2 regions of the Paenibacillus sp. J22P90 genome follow, and region 2 is predicted to be linked to the other one. Evidence: a T-box and tRNA genes for the amino acid it is inferred to sense, from the RefSeq annotation. Region 2 holds a T-box; the other holds one or more tRNA genes.
The links. A T-box is a leader RNA that pairs with one kind of tRNA and senses whether it is charged. The one in region 2 lies ahead of leuS (leucine--tRNA ligase), so its partner is inferred to be a tRNA-Leu.
Positions count from the first base shown of each region.

Region 1 (3,418 bases), on a different contig from region 2:
TCCTGAATCCGTATTTGTTTATGCCGAAGACCTCTCTGCGGACGGTCACCGTTGCTCTTAACTCCTTTTCCAGCGAAAATGCGACTGATTGGCCTGTGATGTCAGCTGCCATTGTAACGGTCCTCATTCCCACTCTGCTGCTCTATCTCTTCCTGCAGCGGTTCATTATTTCCGGCGTATCCGATGGATCGATGAAAGGTTAAAGGCCCGCAGTCAGGAGAAGGCTGCCAAGTCACAAAGTTCCATGCGATGGCTCCCTTCTCTGTTTCCCGGAATTGCAACGGTTTCAAACCTTATTATAGTGGAGGAATTCAGATGAAAGAGGAAAAAACGAAAATGAAATTCAAAGAGGTTATCCCAGAAAAAAATGTTATTACGGCAGAAATTGAAGCCATTATTCATAAAATTGATACCAATATACATACATTTCAAAACAAGTTTCCTCATAAAACAGCCACTGGAAATTATTCGGATTTACTCAATTTAGACGGAAATTGGACTGGTTCTTTTTGGACAGGGATGGTACTACTTGCCTATGTGTATACAGAGGATAAGAAATACATTGATTATCTATTAAATTATATGCCTGTATTCCGTCAAAGACTTGAAACCGGCTATAAAGACCATGATCTGGGCTTTTTGTATCAGCTATATGCTACTGCACTGTATAAGCTCACAGGAAACGAAGAGGCCAAGGTAATGGCCGTTGAAGCCGGGGAGGAGCTTCTAAAAAGATATAATCCCTTAGGGAAATTCATACGCGCATGGGGAAGATTGGAGGAGGATGATCGTAAGGGAAAGCTCATCATGGATTGTATGATGAATCTACCTCTACTCTACTGTGCTTCGGAAATATCAGGGCAAGATAAATTTCTCAAGGCTGCAGAAGGACATGCAGCTACCACCTATCAATATTGTATACGCCAGGATTATTCAACATACCATACCTATGATTTCAATCCCAATACCGGTGAACCAATCGCTGGTTTTAATGAAGGAGGCTACGCGGACGAGTCAGCTTGGTCAAGAGGTCAGGCCTGGGGAATCTACGGTTTTGCCCTTTCCTATGAGCATACTGGCTTAGGTAAGTACTTAACAGCTGCAGAAAACCTTGCCGATTATTACCTGGCCAACTTGCCGCAAGATTTAATCCCTTATTGGGATTTCAAGCTTCCCGACTTTACGGATGCAGTGAAGGATGCTTCAGCCGCAGCTATCGCTGCTGCCGGAATGCTTGATATAGCAACCTTGGAGCCTGAAGCCGAAAAAGCCCGATTCTATGAAACTTCTGCATACAAAATTCTGGAATCCTTGAGAACCAACTATTCAAAAGCTATGGATCCATCGGTAGAGGGGATTTTGCAAAATTGCTATGTAAGAGATCCCAAATTAGGGGTCATGAACAGCTATACAATATGGGGAGACTATTATTATCTGGAACTTCTTATGAAAACAGTAGGCATTAACCCTAAATTGTGGACTTTAAAGTAATGCAGGCGACTTGACTCTGACCTCTACCGAGCACTCACCTCAGCGATTAAATATTTAGTCAACAGTTCGTCAACAAGAAGTATTATGAAGCTGTACTAACGAATTCTTTCCATCTAAAAAAACAAAAGAACCCTTGAGAATCAAGGGTTCTTCCTTGTGAAACTGGGATGCGGTCGGAGGGATTTGAACCCTCACGCCTTGTGAGCGCCACCCCCTCAAGATGGTGTGTCTGCCGTTCCACCACGACCGCGAGAGAGAAAAACAATGACCCGTAGGGGACTCGAACCCCTGTTACCTCCGTGAAAGGGAGGTGTCTTAACCACTTGACCAACGGGCCATAACATCGTCATTGAACATTTCAGCCCGTTAGGACGACAAGTGTTATTATAAAGGATTCTGCTTACTTTGACAAGTCTAATTCATGAAAACAAAAGCTAGCTAGCAAGGAGTCCCCTGTTCCCGTTACGAATACCATGAGAACTCCCCTTGGTGACCTTCTATTTGATTTTGAAATAGGACACAGATTCGTTCAAGGTATGTACGACCGACTTCAGCTGCTCCGAAGCAGCAGCGATGTTCTGCATCATAGCCAACTGCTCCTCCGTTGCCGCAGCCACGGTTTGAGATCTCGTAAGGATGTGGGATGAGCTTGCCGCTGACTGGTCCATCGTTGCCGAAATTTCTTCCGAGCTAGCCGACATTTGCTGTGTAATTGCGGAAGTCTCGTGAATTTGTGTAACGATGTGCGTCACGGATTGCATGATCGTCTTGAAGCTTTGATTCACTTCCAGCATCATTTGTGAGCCTGCACTCGCCTCTTGCTTCGTCGCATTCATCGAGTCAGATACACTTGCAATCTCAACTCTCGTCTCGTGAATGAGCTGATTGATGCCGTCAGCGGATTCAATAGATTGTGAAGCTAATTTGCGAATTTCTTGGGCAACAACATTAAACCCTTTGCCATGCTCCCCCGCTCTAGCCGCCTCAATCGAAGCGTTAAGCGATAGCAGGTTCGTCTGGTTAGCGAAGCTCGTGATGCTCGCTGCAATCTGCCCGATCTCATCTGATTTACGTGTTAACGACTGCACCGTCATCGATAACTGCTCGACCGAGCTAAGCATATTCACAATTTGATGCTGAAGCTTCGATAGCAGCTCATTCCCGAGTGTTGCGTGCTGGGAGGTCAGCGAGGAGTGATCCGCCATGACACTTGAGTTCTCTGCGACGCGTTGAATGCCAATCGCCATCTCCTCGATAGCTCGGCTCGTCTCTTCACTGCTTCTCGCCTGCACTTCGACTTCTTGTGTCATCTCTTGAATATTCGTAGCCACATGCTCAGCAGCATGAGCAGACTCTTTGGAGCTGTCCGAAAGCTCCACGGAAGCATCGTGCACGAATTGCGTATTATGCGCGATCGTGCCGATTAATCCCTTCATTTTCGCAACCATATCATCGACCGATGCTGAAATCTGACCTAACTCATCATGGGAGTAAGTCGTCAGTGGATCGTGACGCAAATCCCCTGCAGAAACTTTACTCGTGATCGTCAAAATCCTATGAACCATCAGCATGATTCTCCGGATCACAAACACGCCAGCTCCTGCCAAAAGGAGGATAACAACCACAACGCCAATATAGACCCCTTGTGCTGATTTACTATTTTGCTCCTCGATAGAAACAATGCTCTGGTGGGCATAAGCGTCTAGAATTTCTCCAATCGCATTCAGACCTTCTCGTCCTTTATCAAACGTTGCTTGCAGCTTCGCTTCATTCAAAACGCCTTTGCCAACACTCCCGGCCTGGACAACGGCATTTGCATCTTTGACCCATTGATCGAAGGACGCTTGGAAGCTCGCTGCACTTTGCTCAATCGTCACTTTCGTTTCGACATGTGCAGTTTGCAGTAGTTCTTTGTTTTTTAAAATAG
Region 1 covers NZ_JCAUAY010000003.1:184,425-187,842, forward strand. Annotated here, with positions in the region: gene AC58UX_RS11155 (carbohydrate ABC transporter permease) at 1-203, shown strand, start outside; gene AC58UX_RS11160 (glycoside hydrolase family 88 protein) at 316-1,491, shown strand; tRNA gene AC58UX_RS11165 (tRNA-Leu) at 1,660-1,741, opposite strand; tRNA gene AC58UX_RS11170 (tRNA-Glu) at 1,757-1,828, opposite strand; gene AC58UX_RS11175 (methyl-accepting chemotaxis protein) at 1,989-3,418, opposite strand, start outside.
Region 1: it encodes a tRNA-Leu, which carries the amino acid that the T-box ahead of leuS (leucine--tRNA ligase) is inferred to sense. The anticodon was not compared.

Region 2 (3,418 bases):
AGTACCAGCAGCTTCCCGCCCATTGCGGCATTGTGTTCGTTTCACGACGCGCTTTCATACCTGTTTCTGGGTCTATCGTATTCACCCATTCAGATACGTTAGCAAGCGGTGACTCGCCAGTACCGGATGGTTTGATTTCATCTACTTGCGGAAGCAATAATGGCAGTTGATCTACAGGAACTGGCTTCATCGTGCCATCTTCTAGGTGAAGAATCGGAATCGGCTCACCCCAGTAACGTTGACGGCTGAAAAGCCAATCTCTCAAACGGTAAGTTACTTTGCCGCGCCCTTTGCCATTTTGCTCCAACCAAGCGATCATATGACTGATGCCTTGCTCGATGTTCAATCCATCGATTGGACCGGAATTCACATGCTTGCCATCGCCAGCATAAGCTTCCTTCTGAACATCTCCGCCTTGAACAACTTCAATGATTGGCAAATCGAACTGTTTAGCAAACTCCCAGTCGCGTTGATCGTGACCTGGAACCGCCATAATTGCCCCCGTACCGTAACCGCCAAGTACGTAATCAGCAATCCAAATTGGCACTTTCGTGTCATTCACTGGATTGATCGCATAAGCCCCTGTGAACACACCGGATTTGTCTTTCGCCAAATCTGTACGCTCCAAATCACTTTTGCGCGAAGCTTTCTCTTGATATTCTTTAATCGCAGCTGCTTGTGGTTCTGTTGTGATCTGCCCTACTAGCTCATGCTCAGGCGCTAATACGCAATATGTCGCACCGAACAGCGTATCTGGACGAGTCGTGAACACCGTTAGGCTTTTCTCAGCATGACCTTCAATCGCAAATTGAACTTCAGCTCCTGTGGATTTTCCAATCCAGTTGCGCTGCATATCCTTGATGCTCTCAGACCAATCAAGCTCCTCAAGATCCTCAAGCAAACGCTCCGCATACTCCGTAATTTTCAAAATCCACTGACGCATCGGTTTACGAATAACCGGGTGGTTACCACGCTCACTCAAGCCGTCAATAACTTCCTCATTCGCAAGCACTGTACCTAGCGCCGGACACCAGTTAACTGGCACTTCATCGACGTAAGCAAGCCCTTTATTGTACAACTGGATAAAAATCCATTGTGTCCATTTGTAGTACTCCGGATCCGTCGTGCTGATCTCACGATCCCAATCGTAGGAAAAACCAAGCGACTTAATTTGGCGGCGGAACGTATCGATATTTTTCTTCGTAAATTCGCGCGGGTCATTCCCTGTATCTAGGGCGTACTGCTCTGCTGGAAGTCCAAACGCGTCCCAACCCATTGGATGAAGAACGTTAAAGCCTCTCATCCGTTTGAAACGGGAAACGATATCTGTTGCTGTGTAGCCTTCCGGATGCCCTACGTGCAAACCTGCGCCGGATGGGTATGGGAACATATCCAAAGCATAGAATTTCGGCTTATCCGAATTTTCCAAGACTTTAAAAGTTTTCTTTGCATCCCAATATGCTTGCCATTTAGGTTCAATCGCTTGCGGATTATAGCCTTGTTGCTCTTTGGTTTCTTTCAATTCCTGTGTCATGATTTATTTCCTCCTTCAAGTTGCTCTATGCTCATGTATGTTTATACGCACAAAAAAACCTCACATCGCTAGCGGATATCGCTAGGGACGAGAGGTATAATTCCCGTGGTACCACCCTAGTTAACACAAGGCGTTCTTCACCTGTGTTCACTCTGCCCCTTAACGCGGGTGAGACGATCCAGCTAGCGCCCTGATCCAGGATCAGGCGGTTCACCTTCTAGCTCCGAGGCGAGTTCTCAAGACACACATCTGCCGGCTCACACCCTAGCTCCGACTCTCTGAGAGATGCTGTACAAGGTACTATTCCTCATCTAAGCTTTCCATACAACTGATTAGCTTTGATTATATGTAAAATAATGCCGCACTGTCAAGCGAGTGATAATCACGATGTCAGAATTATTTTTTCGCTATAAAAAAAGCTCGCTCTGTCGTCGAAGTTGGCTTCTCCCACGTAAAGTCAGCCGCTTGATGTACCTCACGAAATCCTACCTCAATCAGCATCTGTTCCAGCCACTGCAAGGGATAGGCTCTTTGTTCATGCGTTTCATCAATGCGGCGGAAAGTATCGCTTGTGCCGCTGTCTTTGACGAAAATCGTTAAATCATGTTCAATCTGAACGCGTTCTTCATCTAACTCACTTGTCCAAATGTACGCAACGTCATCTTCATTTAGAAAAAAAGGTTGAGACTCCGCATAAGTAAACAACTGTTCTGGCGTATGTACATCAAAGAGGAATAACCCGCCTGGCTTAAGTCCCGCCCATGTCTGGCGGAAAGTGTCCACAATGTCCTCTTCTTCTAGTAAATAGTTGAGACTGTCGCAAAATGAAATGGCAACGTCGACTTCCTCGCCAAGCTCCCATTCCCGTATATCCTGCCAAATCCAACGAATGGTGCCGCCGCGAAGCTGACTTGGCAGCTCACTATGCTTCTGCTCAGCAACGGCCAGCATATCCTCGGACAGATCGATGCCCGTCACCTGCAAGCCTTCACCTGCTAACGGAATGGACAAATTGCCTGTTCCACAGCCTAAATCAACAAGCGTGCTTGGCTTTACGTCAAAGCGTTCAAAGCTTTCCTTTACGAACCGCAGCCAGTCTGCATAAGGCATGCTGTTCATCAAACGATCGTACGTATAGGCGAACTTTTCGTAACTCATCTCAGCCTTGCGTCTCCTCTTGTTTCAGATAGGTCCAATCTGCTTCTTGATAGATGAGCCCATCTTTCATTAGCTTTCCTAAGGCACGTTTGAAGGCTGCCTTGCTTAAGCCGAATTTATCCTTAATGATATCTGCCTGCGTTTTATCCGAAAATGGCATGGCGTTCCCCGGACGTCCTCGGAGCACCTCTAGAATGCGCTCTGAATCTTCATCGCGTCCTTTTTCCTTTGGAAGCCTCATCGATAAATTAACTCGTCCATCTTCTTCACGTACAAAAGCAATCCGAACATCAACAAGTTCACCTACACGCAGTAAGCGTGTACGCTCTTGCGGAATGATGAGTCCAATAATGCCAAATCCAAGGACACCCGCTTCACAAATCACGAAAGTACCCATTTGAAGTGGGCGATACACACGTGCTTTAACCCATTTATTTGTCCAACTTGACGGTGCACGAACGCATAATGGAGCCAAGTCATCCTCCAGCGCCAGCTTCGCAATTAATCGGCCTTGTCGATCATGCGCAAGCGTTGCGAACACTTTGTCACCAACTTGTGGACGAAGCTCTTCAAGCTCAGGTACATGTCGGTAAGGTAGGAGTAAATGTCGTCCCAGACCCATTTCCAAGAAATAACCAAAACGCGGATGAATATCAACAACCTCAAGTAGACCCACTTGACCCATGGTCAGCAGCGGTTTCCTCATGGTCGCCATCATCCGATCCA
Region 2 covers NZ_JCAUAY010000005.1:10,441-13,858, reverse strand. Annotated here, with positions in the region: gene leuS (leucine--tRNA ligase) at 1-1,534, opposite strand, end outside; T-box leader at 1,615-1,857, opposite strand; gene AC58UX_RS17395 (class I SAM-dependent DNA methyltransferase) at 1,931-2,692, opposite strand; gene AC58UX_RS17390 (CvfB family protein) at 2,694-3,418, opposite strand, start outside.